Regions from separate parts of the Fictibacillus sp. WQ 8-8 genome, predicted to be linked through region 2. Evidence: a T-box and tRNA genes for the amino acid it is inferred to sense, from the RefSeq annotation. Region 2 holds a T-box; the other holds one or more tRNA genes.

Region 1 (2,131 bases), on a different contig from region 2:
GTTGATAGGTCTGGTGTGGAAGCGTGGTGACACGTGGAGCTGACAGATACTAATCGGTCGAGGGCTTATCCTTATTAACAAAAGCGGTATGAACCGTTTATATCCGACAAGCGTTGGAGATCCTGACGAGAACACGTTTTTGGTGTTCGTAGGAGGGATTGAAACGACCTCGAGGATATGGTTCATGGAGCTGGACGTTAGCATCAGTGAAAGTTTGGATGGAAAGTTATCTAGTTTTGAGGGAATATACCTCAAAATATGTCTGGTGGCGATAGCGAAGAGGTCACACCCGTTCCCATACCGAACACGGAAGTTAAGCTCTTCAGCGCCGATGGTAGTTGGGGGCTTCCCCCTGTAAGAGTAGGACGTTGCCAGGCTTATATTATTCCACAGTAGCTCAGTGGTAGAGCTATCGGCTGTTAACCGATCGGTCGTAGGTTCGAGTCCTACCTGTGGAGCCATATTTTGGAGAGCTGTCCGAGTGGCCGAAGGAGCACGATTGGAAATCGTGTATACGGTTACCGCCGTATCAAGGGTTCAAATCCCTTGCTCTCCGCCATAACTTTTCAACATATGGCCCGTTGGTCAAGCGGTTAAGACACCGCCCTTTCACGGCGGTAACACGGGTTCGAATCCCGTACGGGTCACCATTTTTTATACATATAACTTTTTCGGAGGATTAGCTCAGCTGGGAGAGCACCTGCCTTACAAGCAGGGGGTCGGCGGTTCGAACCCGTCATCCTCCACCATTAATACTTAACTTTTTCTACATTCAAGAATTTGCTTGTAGAGGAAGAGACAGTCATTAACTCGGACATATCGTCCGTAAGCTTAATATTATCGCGGGGTGGAGCAGTCTGGTAGCTCGTTGGGCTCATAACCCAAAGGTCGCAGGTTCAAATCCTGTCCCCGCAACCAAAATGGACTCGTGGTGTAGTGGTTAACATGCCTGCCTGTCACGCAGGAGATCGCCGGTTCGACCCCGGTCGGGTCCGCCATTTTGGCTCGATAGCTCAGTCGGTAGAGCAGAGGACTGAAAATCCTCGTGTCGGCGGTTCGATTCCGTCTCGAGCCACCATTTTTTTTGCCGGTTTAGCTCAATTGGTAGAGCAACTGACTTGTAATCAGTAGGTTGGGGGTTCAAGTCCTCTAGCCGGCACCACTTTTCTTTTCAAGAACTGTAAGAAATTTCTTCTTGAAGAATAGATGAATTTGTATTAAAATAGGATTTGTCTCTCATGGAGGGGTAGCGAAGTGGCTAAACGCGGCGGACTGTAAATCCGCTCCTTTGGGTTCGGCGGTTCGAATCCGTCCCCCTCCACCATCTAAATTTTAGTTGCACATTAACAATTTAGGGGCATAGTTTAAAGGTAGAACGAAGGTCTCCAAAACCTTTGGTGTGGGTTCAATTCCTACTGCCCCTGCCATGTGGCGATTGTGGCGAAGTGGTTAACGCACCGGATTGTGATTCCGGCATTCGTGGGTTCAATTCCCATCAGTCGCCCCATATGATGGGCTATAGCCAAGTGGTAAGGCAACGGACTTTGACTCCGTCACTCGTAGGTTCGAATCCTGCTAGCCCAGCCATCAATGCGGAAGTAGTTCAGTGGTAGAATACAACCTTGCCAAGGTTGGGGTCGCGGGTTCGAATCCCGTCTTCCGCTCCATATTATCTTGTTTGTTTCTGGCGGCATAGCCAAGTGGTAAGGCCAGGGTCTGCAAAACCCTTATCCACCGGTTCGAATCCGGTTGCCGCCTCCACTACATAATTCCCCAGCGCCGGGGTGGTGGAATTGGCAGACACACAGGACTTAAAATCCTGCGGTAGGTGACTATCGTGCCGGTTCGAGTCCGGCCCTCGGCACCATAATATTTTATAACTTAACTGCCTAATGATTAATTGCATGCCGGTGTGGCGGAATTGGCAGACGCGCACGACTCAAAATCGTGTTCCCTTGGGAGTGTCGGTTCGACCCCGACCACCGGTACCATTACATAACTAATCAGCATGTATATAAAAGACTTCTTACACTTGTAAGAGGTCTTTTTTTGCGTTCATCAATACGACTAAAATAAGTAAGAATCGTGTTCCTAAAATCGTGTTCCTTATATTTGCTTGGGAGGTTGAAAA
Region 2 (12,348 bases):
AAAAAGGCCAGGATGAAACCTTTACAGGGCATCCTATTGATATTTTAAAATCTCTCCTCAACCAATTCAAAAGTCCCGCGCATAACAATCTGCCTCAATTTGCAGGCGGTGCAGTCGGTTATTTCGGCTATGATATCCTGCAATATTTTGAAAACATTCCACCTCACAGCAAAGATGTCATCAATACAGATGATATGAAATTTTTATTCGTAGATGAACTGATTGTCTTTGATCATCTAAAACAATCCATACAAATCGTCTGCAACCTTCATGTTCCGGAGAACCACTCGGAGCAGCAAATTGAAGAAGCCTACAAAAAAGCTGAACAGTCCATACATGATACGCTGGCACAGCTTGAAAATAATGTGAATCACCCTGTTCCAGCCTTTCGCTACCTTCCTCAGCAGGAAGCTGATATAAGCGCCGTACAATCTAATCTGACAAAAGAAGAGTTTTGCAGGATGGTAGAGCGAGCTAAAGAATATATTACTGCCGGTGATATTTTTCAAGTTGTGCTTTCACAGTGCTTTGAAAGTGAAGCAAAAGCGGACCCGCTGACCGTCTACCGGGTTCTGCGGATCGTAAACCCATCTGCCTACATGTATCACTTGAAGATGCCGGATGAGACCATCGTTGGTTCATCACCAGAATTGCTTGTCAAAGTAGAAGGACAGCAGGTAAGAACCAGGCCGATTGCCGGGACTCGTCCCCGGGGAAAAGACATGGAGGAAGACCAGCTATTAGCAGAGGAATTATTGGCGGACGAAAAAGAAGTGGCAGAACATATCATGCTTGTCGATTTAGGAAGGAACGATATCGGCAGGGTTTCAGAGTATGGCAGTGTGGAAGTGTCCTCATTTATGGAGATTGAGAGATACTCTCATGTCATGCATATCGTATCGGACGTAACTGGAACGCTGAGAAGCGATAAAGACTTCTTTGACGCTCTGATCTCTTGCCTGCCAGCCGGAACGCTGTCCGGAGCTCCGAAAATCAGAGCCATGCAGATCATATCAGAACTTGAGACGCAAGCTCGAGGAACGTATGCAGGGGCCATCGGATATTTATCATTTTCAGGGAATATGGACTCCTGCATTACGATCCGTACGATTCTGTTTAAAAATCAAAAAGCTTATATTCAAGCGGGGGCAGGCATCGTCGCTGATTCTGTTCCGGAGAACGAATACGAAGAGACCTTTAATAAAGCGAAAGCCTTGCTGAAAGCCATTCAAGTGGCTGAAGCGATGGAACTTCAAGTGTAATAAAAAGTGGGTATGATTGAACCGCCGTTTGAAAGCAGAAGGGTATAAGCAAGCTTTTCCCATCTGCTTTTCAGGCGGTTCATTTGTTTCACAACCAGCCGGCTCTTATCATCGCCAGCGATCACATTCCTACTAAAGGAGAAAAAAATTTGAGGGTTTCTTTCAAGAATCAGTAGGGGTGCACAATATGAATGACCTCAATATAGGTCTTTACAAAATTAGATTAACGGGACGGGTGAGACACGCGGAAAGCGAGCCTCCTGAAACGGATATCAACCACTCCTAAGAGCAACAAAGGTTACGAAAACAACCTAAAAAAAAGAGCCCAGGGGGTTCTTTTTTTTATCGAGTTTTTTGAACTCCATGTGAAATAAAAAAAGAGCCTTGGAGGCTCTTTTTTTAACGCAATGTTTTCTGAATGTACTTAATGGTTTTTCGAAGATCTTCAGCGGAAGGCCTTCCGAAAGGGCCGGTCTGAACGCTTAGATAAAGAATTCTTTTTTGCGGATCAACGAGAAAGACAGCCGGTTCTCCATGTGAGCCATGATCATCATAATAGGTATCATCATGGTAATAGACGCCGTAAGCCTTAATTACTTCCTGATCCTTGTCACTCAGAACGGGGAAAGAGAGTGTCCTGCTTTGCTTCATTTTTGCCAGGTTGGCGGTTTCGTCAGTAGAAATGGCAAGAATGTGAGTATTCAGCTCACGGAACGTTTCTTTATGCTTCTCAAGATCCTGGAGCTGTTCGTTGCATACCGGGCACCATTCTCCGCGGAAAAATACAAGCAAGTGAAAGCGGTCATCCGTTTTTAAATGGTCATAAAAATGAAAGGGTTCTCCTTCTGCTGTTACTGCTGTAAAGTCAGGGGCCTGATCGCCCAATTGGAATTTTGGCAAAATGTTGTCCTCCTTTTTTTATTATTTAAGTATTCCTTCATCGTCTATAAATAAAACCTTGAATGCTTTGTAATAAAACAAGGGCATTTTTACCATTCTATAGATATAGGATGGTGATAGATTTGGATCTTTTAAAAGAACTGACAGAAACCAATGGTGCTCCAGGCTTTGAAAACGAGATACGAAAAATTATGAAGCGTGAGATCGAAAAGTCCGGTGCACCGCTTGTTTATGATCACATGGGAAGCATTTTTGGCGAGAAAAAAGGGTCAGCTGATGGACCTAAAATCATGCTTGCCGGCCACATGGATGAAGTAGCTTTCATGATTAGCGAAATTACGAAGGATGGCTATTTGCGGTTCGTTCCGCTCGGCGGCTGGTGGGATCAAGTAATCCTTTCCCAGCGAGTTCACGTGATTACAGACAAGAAAACGTTCACAGGTGTGGTAGGGTCAAAGCCTCCGCATATTTTGACTCTGGAAGAACGGAAAAAAGTCTATCCGATGCGTGAAATGTTTATCGATATTGGGGCAAACGATAAAGATCAGGTGAAAGAATGGGGGATCAAGGTTGGAGATCCGATCATGCCGATCTGTCCGTTTGAACTTTTGCCAGATAACGATACAATCCTGGCAAAAGCATTGGATAATCGTGCGGGCTGCTATCTTGCGCTGGAGGTGTTGAAGCAACTCAAAGACAGTGACCACCCGAACACCATTTACTGTGGAGCCACAGTTCAGGAAGAAGTCGGCTTAAGGGGAGCAGCAACCGCACCTTATGCCATGGAGCCTGATCTTGCGATTGCAATGGATGTTGGGATCGCGCAAGATGGACCGGGTGACAACTCAAACAAAGCCAAGCTCGGAGCTGGTCCGCTAATAACATTCCTTGACTCTTCTATGGTGCCGCACGTTCCACTGCGAAACATGGTGATCGAGATCGCCGAGAAACATAACATCCCTTACCAGGTGGATGTCATGCTCGGCGGAGGAACGGATGCCGGCAGGTTCCATTTGTTTAAAAAAGGTATTCCTTCTCTTGTCATCGGTGTCGCATCGCGTTATATCCACAGCCATGTTTCCATGGTCAGCAAGAGCGATCTGGAAAACACAGTAAAACTATTGGCGGCAGTCGTTAAAACAGTCGATCAGAAGAAAATGGAGTCCCTGATAGATTTTTAAACAAAATAAGCTACAATAGAGAAAAGGTGTTCTTTTTGAACGCCTTTTGCTTTTGAAATCACTTGTTTAAAAGGAGATCAACAAATGAGTACAACATTTCTGTTTATTGGCGCAGGCCGCATGGCAGAGTCAATGATTAAAGGACTTCAGTCTTCTAAAGACCATAATATATCGATCATCGCAGGAAATCAGGGGAACACGGAAAGGCTTCAGCAGCTATTTTCGTTATATGCTGTGGAGACGACAACAGACTGGATTCATCATGTGCTGGATAGTTCTGTCATTGTTCTTGCCGTTCCTCCTGACGCCCATGATGCTGTCTTGGAAAAACTTTCAACCGCTATCGATGGCCAGCTTGTCATTTCCGTAGCGGCTGGAATCGGACTGAAAAAACTGGAGGATAACCTTCCTTCTCGCACACCGGTAGCCTGGGTGATGCCCAATACGGCTTCAGAGGCGGGAGAATCCATGTCCATTTATACACATGCTGAAACCTTGGATGCTAACCAAGAACAGCAGCTGAAAATTCTGTTGGACAGTATCGGCTCCTCCGAAAAATGCACTGAAGAGCAGATACATAAACTTACTGCTGTTACTGGGAGCGCTCCAGCCTTTCTTTATGAATTTGCTTCTGCTCTCATTAATGCTGCTTCGAGCTATGGGATATCAGAAGGCCAGGCACGGAAGCTCGTTTCACAGATGATCTATGGTTCTGCGGTGATGTTAAAAAGCGGTTTGTCACCGATTGACCTTAAGGAAGCGGTCACTACTCCAGGTGGTGCAACAGCGGCCGGGCTGGAGATCTTAAAAGAAGCTGATTTTGGACAGCTGATCCAAAAGGCGGTTCAAGCGACCAACGAACGTGCAGCTGAGCTAGGCAAGGCAGTGAAAGAATGACAGACATCAAAACCGTATAGGGGTAATCTATGAGTAAAACAATTTTGGATTTTATTATTCACTATGAATATGTCGGTATCTTTCTTGCTCTTGCCTTTGGCTTAATTGGTCTGCCGGTTCCGGATGAAATTTTACTCACCTTTACAGGCTATCTAGTCTACGAAGGAAAAACAGGGTTTGCATTGACCTTGTTGTCTGCCTTTTTGGGAGCGATGTCCGGAATCTCCGTCAGTTATTTTCTAGGCTATAAACTTGGTCTGCCATTTCTGAAAACGTTTGGCCCTAAAATTGGAATTACGGAAGAAAAAATAGAAAAAACACAATGGTATTTTCAAAAGTATGGCAACCTGATGATTATCATCGGTTATTTTATTCCGGGAATCCGCCATATTACTGCTTATATCGCGGGTATTTCAGCCATGAAATTTAAAAGGTTTGCGCTGTATGCCTATTCAGGTGGATTAGTCTGGAGCTTCACGTTTATCATGCTCGGAAAGGAGTTGGGCAGAAAGTGGAGTGTTGTTGAGCAGTACTTTCACAACCTGGGATTCTACGCTATTCTCACGGCTGTAGCGGCAGTGCTGCTTATTTGGCTTATCTATAAAGTTAAAATGAAACGTGCGTAAAAAAAGGACCTGATGGGAGCTCATCAGGTCCTTTTTATTTTTGAGGTTTCATCCAAAGGCGGCCGATGCCATTTTGCAGCATCCGCAGCAGGAATAGCGTTCCATAATAAAAGGAGAACACGACGATCAGCAGGAGGGTGATCGACAGGTGGTTTTCATAGTGGGTGGTATGCATAAGTTCGCACAGACAGATGGTTGCAACTCCTGATGCAATGAACGTAAAGTATTCTGCGAGCTTAGGCTTGAACTTCACCTCTTCCACGATGGTGTGGTAATGGAGGAAGGAAAGTAAAACCCCGCTAAAGTTCACTGCTATAATGACCCCATGGATGCCAAACGACGTTTGTGAAGCAAGGGAAAGAATGAGCAGGATAGACAGGATATTAACCCATATGGTTTGCGAGAACACATCTCTTGCCCTTCCCAGGCCAAAAAGGATGGCCTGAAGCGGTGCAAGCAAATAATGAAACAGAATAAAGGGTGAGAGGAGCATCAGAAACTGGCCGGCTTGTGGAGAATGATAGAAGAGCACGGTAAGTTCATCTGCAAAAAAATACATCACGATCGAGCACGGAATGCCATAAAGAAAGGTAATATGAAAAGCCTGGTGGATCCGCTGATGCAGCCCTGCTTCATCCTGTTTGGAGCGTGCTTCGGAAATGGAAGGAACGAGTGAAACATACAGTGAATATCCGATAAATCCCGGAAAGTAGCCGATCGTCATCGCAAACGCCGTAAGCATGCCATACTGTTTAGTGGCGATTGATGCTGTAATTCCGGCGAACATTAAACTTTGCGTGATCAAAATCGGATTCACTGCAGCAGTAAGGGCGTTCAGGATGCGGACTCCAGTCGTAGGAAGGCTTACTTGAAACAGCTTTTTTAAGATGCTCCTGCGCGGAACAGGTGTGAAATCTGATTTCGAAACATCTTTTAAGTTTCGCTGCCCTAGTAAAAACGACGTTGAAAAGAAAAACAGTGAGACAAGCTCACCGGCCCCAATACCCAATACAGCAGCAACAACTCTATATTCTAATGGCAAACCTTTCATATATTGCAGGACGTAAAAAATAAAACTCAGCTGCGCCGTTTTTTCTAAAAGCTGAGCGATTGCTATGGGCTTCATTTTTTGAAGTCCGCTGAAGTAGCCTTTCAGAATAGAGGTCGTTCCTATGACCGGCACGATCGGGATGAGAGCAAGCAAAGGATACCCGAGCCGAGTATCAATGGTCTCCCATTTTAAAAGCACCAGCGTAACGGCCGCACTGATCAGCACAAGGAGCAGGCTTAATCCCATGATGACGTAAAACGATACCTTAACGATCTGGAGCCTCTGTTTGTCATTCTGATGTACTTCCTCTTCGGCCAAAACCTTTGAGAGGGCCGTTGGAAATTCAAGAGCGGCAATCGTGATCAGCAGTCCGATTACCGGCAGTGCCATCATGTAAAATCCCATGCCTTCACTGCCCAATGATCTTGCGAGAAGGACGCTTACTACAAATTCCACGACTTTTGTGTAGAGCATTGCCAAAGATAAAATAAGTGTTCCTTTTAGAAATTTTCCCATGATTTCACCCTTTGTCCAATTCATCTCCTTAACATGTATATGACATATGAAGTGAAAAAGAAGAGAGATTTATAATGTCGAAAAAAGGAGTCTTTTGGATTGGAAAATAAAAGAATTGTAAAAAAACGATACAAAATTGTATATTTTCGGTAAGATAGAGATACTATCCTAAACTAGTTGGTGTTGTATGGAGATCTTTTTACAAAATCTTTTTCATCATTACGGGTATTTTGCACTGTATTTCCTTCTTGCGCTTGGTGTGATCGGTCTTCCAGTGCCGGATGAGTTCCTGCTGACCTTTGCCGGTTATATCGTTTACTCGGGTGAAGTTTCTTTTGCTTTGACACTGCTCGCCGCTTTTGCTGGATCAGCGACCGGGATTACGATCAACTATTGGCTCGGAAAGAGCTTTGGTTTACCCTTATTGCTTAAATATGGACCGAAATTTCACTTATCAACACATAAAATACACACCTCACAATCTTACTTTCAGCGTTTCGGAAAACCATTAATCATGTTTGGATACTTTATTCCAGGAATCCGGCATCTCACAGCCTATTTTGCAGGGATGTCCTCGCTTCCGTATCGTGTATTCGCCTTTTATGCGTATATCGGTGCATTTATCTGGAGTTTTCTGTTCATCATGATCGGCAGAACGGTAGGTGCAAAATGGTACCTTGTTACCGCATTTGTTCATAAGGCGAGCCTTCTCGGCCTGGCCGTTTTTATCATTGCAATTGCTGTAGCTGTCTATTCTTTGAAAACAAAGGGAAGAAAATCACAACGATATGACGTTTCATGAGAAAGAGTGTAAGAATAGGAAAAAGCCGCCTTTGAGGCGGCCTTTTTTGAGAGAGGAACCGGGCGGCTGAACCAAATAATGGGCGGAAGCCGTCACTCAGCAACCTATCTTTTCCTTAACCTCTTCAAGAAATGGTCTCGCCCGCCGGCGAGCTTTTTCAGCTCCGTGCAGGAGAATTTCATCCATTTTCCTCGGGTTGTTCATGAGTTCTATATAACGCTGCCTTGGTGTTTCCAAATAGGCGTTCATAACATGAAACAATTCTTTTTTAACCTCTCCCCAGCCAACTCCATTCTCATATCTCTCACGCATCCTCTTCACCTGCGCTTCTGATGCAAATTCTTTATAGATTAAGAACAAAGATGAACGAGCTGGGTCTTTTGGGTCCTCAGGTAAACTAGAATCCGTCTCAATCCGTTTGATCAGTTTCTCTAACTCTTTCTCCTCACTAAAAAGAGGAATCGTATTGTTATAGCTCTTACTCATCTTCCTGCCATCAAGCCCCGGAACGACTGAAGTTTCTTCGTCAACCTTGTATTCAGGCATTTTGAATGTCTCGCCATATATATGGTTGAAATGTCCGGCGATGTCTCTGGCGATTTCCACGTGCTGAATCTGGTCTTTGCCGACAGGGACAATATCCGATTGAAACAATAAAATATCTGCGGCCATTAAGATGGGATACGTAAACACACCCATATTGATACCCGAATCCTGCTCGAGACCATTCTGCCGGTTTTCCTCAATCAAACCTTTATAAGCGTGGGCGCGGTTCATCAAACCTTTTGGTGTGAGGCAGGAGAGAATCCATGCGAGCTCCAAAATTTCTGGAACATCTGCCTGGCGGTAAAAGGTTGATTTTTCGGGGTCAAGACCGAGTGCAAGCCAGGTTGCCGCAATGCCATATACATAATCCTTGAATTGCTTTGCATGTTGAACCGTTGTTAAAGAGTGGTAGTCTGCAATAAAGTAATAAGGTGAATAGGCATCGTTTTCAGCCAGCTGGAGAGCTGGTCTAATGGCTCCAATATAATTTCCGATGTGCGGCCTTCCGGTAGACTTGATTCCAGTCAGTACAATTTTTTTCTCCATTTAATTTCCTCCTGTCCAATAAAAAAGGGGCTCCTCATCCTGATTAAGGACGAGAAACCCCGTTGTGCCACCTTGATGAACTACTCTAAGCAGTCCGCTTTAACAGTATCCAAAGACCGAATACCTGTCTCCTTCTAACGGCGAGACCTTCCGTCAAAGCCTACTCCCAGCGGTTTCGGTTTGAGGCTCAGAAGCCCATTCAATCGCATTTCCACACTGGCTCTCACCAACCGCCAGCTCTCTGAAGTGTACGTGCCATCTACTCTTCTTCTTCATAGCCATGTATCGTTTCCATAATGTTAAATGATGGATATTGATAAATCAAGCTAAAAATTTAATAAAGGTACAACGCAGTCCTTCACGTCATGTCTCGGTGAGTTGACAACCGGTGATACTTCAAATGCCTCCATCTGTTCACTATCATATGGAGTGAGGAGAGATTTTAAGTACTCGTTATCCTGAATGGAAGGATCCAGCCAGCTTTCTTCTGCTTCTTTTGTCAGGATGACCGGCATGCGGTCGTGGAGGTCTTTCATCAATGCATTCGGGCGTGTTGTGATATGAGTACAGGACGTAATCACTTCTCCATTTTGTTCCCATTGATCCCAGAGGCCTGCAAAGGCAAAAGGTTTACGGTTTTTCAGCCGGATATGAAACGGCTGCTTTTGTTTGTCTTCTCTTTTCCATTCATAAAAGCCATCGGCTATCACGAGACAACGCTTATTTTTCAAGGGACCTCTAAATGAAGCCTTCTCATCCACCGTTTCGGCCCGGGCGTTGATCATCTTGTAGCCGATCTTGGGATCTTTCGCCCAAAAGGGAATCAGCCCCCAGCGGTGCATTTCCGCTTTTCGTGTCCTTCCATCCGAGGTAATAACAAGCACGTTTTGTGATGGAGCGATGTTAAAGCGCTGAGGCAAGGTTTTGGGAATGGTGATATCAAACTCTTCCTGAATAAAATGCATATCCGCATACAAAGAATATCTGCCACACATACGAAACAGCTCCTTTGAAAGATTCTACTTCTAGTGTAACGCAAGGCAGCTCACTCTCAAACATTTATATAAAGGCTCTTTCTGCTTTGGGAACATTTTTGTAAAAAGCTTCATTGATAAGTTGATTGGAGTGCAAGGTGCGAGACTCCTCGAAAATGAATTTCACATTTTCTTCGTGCGATATAACGCTGCCGAAGCCTTCCTTGTCCTGCGGGGGAAGCGGGACAGGTGAGACCCACAGGCGCTATGCGCCGAGAAAGTAGGCGCTGGCGCCGGTAAGGCTCACCGCCCGCCTCGCGGAAAGCGAGCAGCCTGGAACGGATATCAACCACTACCTAGAGCAATAAAGATTACGAAAACAGCCCCATAAAAAAAGAGAACCGTAAATAACGGTCCTCCAGTCTGCCATTAATAGATGACCACCAGTTCCTTTTCTTTTGTGTTCAATTTATCAGCGATATCACGAGCGATCCAGACTCCGCACGCGCTCGCCTGTGCAAGTCCTCGCGTAATCCCGGCGCCGTCTCCGCCGACATAGAGGCCGGAAATCTCTGATTCAAAACGGTCATTCAGCTTCGGCCGGGCAGAATAGAATTTGGCCTCTACTCCATAAAATAATGTATGTTCTGAAGAAATACCAGGGGTAACTTCATTCAGTGCCTCTGTCATTTCAATCAGGCTTTTCATTGTGTTATAAGGAAGAACTAAACCGAGGTCACCAGGAACCGCCTCTTTCATTGTTGGATTAAGAAAGCCTTCTTTGATCCGTTTTTCTGTGGAACGGCGGCCTTTCTTAATATCTCCGTACTTTTGTACGACCAAGCCTCCAGAGGATAACTGGTTAGCAAGCCTCGATACTTCATGTGCATATTCCGTCGGCTCATCAAATGGATCATCAAATTTATGGGACACAAGCAGAGCAAAGTTGGTATTCGGGCTTCCGAGAGCAGGGTCTTTGTAGGCATGCCCGTTTGCCAGCATGATGCCTGAATGGTTCTCGACCACTACGTGTCCTGACGGATTGCTGCAGAACGTTCGGACTCTTGTGCCGACAGACGTGTTGAACACAAATTTCCCTTCATATAAATGCTCGTTGATTTCCTCCATCACCACGTTTGACGTTTCTACACGGACACCGATGTCCACTTGGTTAGCTGCCATTTTCAGCCGGCGTTTTTTCAGAATCTTGGTGAGCCATGATGAGCCATCGCGGCCTGGAACGATGACGATTTTATCCGCAGAGAGGATCGTTCCGTCTTTTAATTCCACGCCAGTTGCTTTGTGCGTGCCATCCACTTTTTCTGTAACAAGATCCAATACTTCTGCTTTATAGCGCATTTCGATTTTTTCTTTTAAGTATTCATAGATGCTGGTCAGAATAGCAAGGTTCTGTTCCGTTCCAAGGTGGCGGACCTGTGCACGGAGAAGCTTCAATCCAGCAGCATACGCGCGCTTCTCGATATCTCTCACTTCATCAGTCAGCGGGTCAGTAATGGTTTCTGTCGCTCCATGTTCAAGGTTAATGCTGTCTACATATTTTATAAGATCAATCACGGTTTCATCCGGCAGGTAATCAGTCATCCAGCCGCCAAACTCACTTGTAATATTAAACTTTCCATCAGAGTATGCTCCTGCTCCTCCAAAGCCATTCGTAATCGAACAGGCTGGAAGGCAGCCGGCAAATTCTTTTCTTCCGGCAGCAGGCGGGCACTTTTGAATTTTCTTTTGCAGGATCGGGCAGTTTCTTGAATAAATATCATGGCCTTTATCGATCAATAAAATGTTGGCTTCCGGCATTTTGCGAGTTAATTCATAGCAAGAAAATATTCCGGCCGGACCAGCTCCAACCACAATGACATCATATTTGTTATTCATAAAAAGAACCTCCCGAGTTCAAGCTTCTGCGTGTTGTTTCACTCAACCTTAGTAACTATATCAAATTCTGAAAACAAAAACAATAAAATTTACGAACCTTTAATTAAAAATTAATTTTAATGTTCGTATTTAGCGTTCTAAAATGGAATAAGTAACCTCTTTATCCGCTTTCAGTTTATAAAAACCATAAAAGTTGATAACGTGTAAAGCGCTTGACATAAGTAAGTTACGTTTGTTATTATGCTTACTATAAGTAAGTTGAAGTGTTTGTTCATTATAAAAGGGAATAGTAACAGGGTATATATGAAGGGAGATATGATTGTGGAAAAAAGGACAAGTGGAATTCACCACATTACAGCTATTGTTGGGAATCCACAGGAAAACCTTGATTTTTATGCTGGAGTGCTGGGGCTGCGCCTCGTAAAGAAAACCGTAAACTTTGATGACCCGGGTACGTACCATCTCTATTTTGGAGACGAGGAAGGCTCGCCAGGGACGATTATGACTTTCTTTCCTTGGCCTAGCGCGTATAGTGGAAGAACAGGAGCGGGACAGGTGGGTGTCACGGCGTTCGTGGTACCTGAAGGAGCATTAACCTTCTGGGAAGAGCGCCTAACTAAATTTAACGTAGCTTTTGAAAAAACAGAGCGCTTTGGCGAGCAGTATTTAGCCTTTGATGACCCCCATGGACTTCATCTTGAATTGGTAAGCCGCAGTGAGGGAAAAAACAGTACATGGTCATTTGGAGGGGTATCTGCCGAGGTTGCCATCAAAGGATTTGGCGGTGCGGTATTGTTGTCAGGTGCTCCTCAAAAAACGATGAGATTGCTGACTGATGTCATGGGCTTGGAAAAAGCAGGTGAAGACGATGATTTCATCAGGTTTAGAGCTGCATCCGATCTGGGAAATATCATTGACATTAAAACGTCAGCCGTTGGAAGAGGAACGATGGGTGCCGGTACAGTTCATCATATCGCATGGCGGGCTTCCGATAATGAGGACCATGAAAGCTGGAGATCACATGTTCAGCAGAGCGGTTTTGAAGTAACACCAGTTATTGACCGTCAATATTTTAATGCGATCTATTTCCGCGAATCAGGTGGTATTCTTTTTGAAATCGCGACTGATCCGCCTGGATTTGCACGTGACGA

Evidence for each region. A T-box is a leader RNA that pairs with one kind of tRNA and senses whether it is charged. The one in region 2 lies ahead of M1K46_RS00490 (tryptophan--tRNA ligase), so its partner is inferred to be a tRNA-Trp.
Region 1: it has a tRNA-Trp gene. The T-box ahead of M1K46_RS00490 (tryptophan--tRNA ligase) is inferred to sense a tRNA for this amino acid. The anticodon was not compared.

The regions. Positions count from the first base shown of each region.
Region 1 is NZ_JAMXKG010000006.1:340,964-343,094, reverse strand. It holds partial or broken rRNA gene M1K46_RS16060 (23S ribosomal RNA) at 1-73, shown strand, start outside; rRNA gene rrf (5S ribosomal RNA) at 262-377, shown strand; tRNA gene M1K46_RS16050 (tRNA-Asn) at 387-461, shown strand; tRNA gene M1K46_RS16045 (tRNA-Ser) at 468-559, shown strand; tRNA gene M1K46_RS16040 (tRNA-Glu) at 576-650, shown strand; tRNA gene M1K46_RS16035 (tRNA-Val) at 674-749, shown strand; tRNA gene M1K46_RS16030 (tRNA-Met) at 842-918, shown strand; tRNA gene M1K46_RS16025 (tRNA-Asp) at 923-998, shown strand; tRNA gene M1K46_RS16020 (tRNA-Phe) at 1,003-1,078, shown strand; tRNA gene M1K46_RS16015 (tRNA-Thr) at 1,087-1,162, shown strand; tRNA gene M1K46_RS16010 (tRNA-Tyr) at 1,241-1,324, shown strand; tRNA gene M1K46_RS16005 (tRNA-Trp) at 1,354-1,427, shown strand; tRNA gene M1K46_RS16000 (tRNA-His) at 1,432-1,507, shown strand; tRNA gene M1K46_RS15995 (tRNA-Gln) at 1,513-1,587, shown strand; tRNA gene M1K46_RS15990 (tRNA-Gly) at 1,593-1,667, shown strand; tRNA gene M1K46_RS15985 (tRNA-Cys) at 1,687-1,761, shown strand; tRNA gene M1K46_RS15980 (tRNA-Leu) at 1,779-1,867, shown strand; tRNA gene M1K46_RS15975 (tRNA-Leu) at 1,907-1,991, shown strand.
Region 2 is NZ_JAMXKG010000001.1:96,134-108,481, reverse strand. It holds gene trpE (anthranilate synthase component I) at 1-1,262, shown strand, start outside; gene M1K46_RS00520 (peroxiredoxin family protein) at 1,662-2,162, opposite strand; gene M1K46_RS00515 (M42 family metallopeptidase) at 2,285-3,343, shown strand; gene proC (pyrroline-5-carboxylate reductase) at 3,428-4,240, shown strand; gene M1K46_RS00505 (DedA family protein) at 4,270-4,866, shown strand; gene spoVB (stage V sporulation protein B) at 4,901-6,433, opposite strand; gene M1K46_RS00495 (DedA family protein) at 6,621-7,235, shown strand; gene M1K46_RS00490 (tryptophan--tRNA ligase) at 7,332-8,327, opposite strand; T-box leader at 8,370-8,612, opposite strand; gene M1K46_RS00485 (SOS response-associated peptidase) at 8,654-9,322, opposite strand; gene M1K46_RS00480 (NAD(P)/FAD-dependent oxidoreductase) at 9,731-11,197, opposite strand; gene M1K46_RS00475 (ring-cleaving dioxygenase) at 11,513-12,348, shown strand, end outside.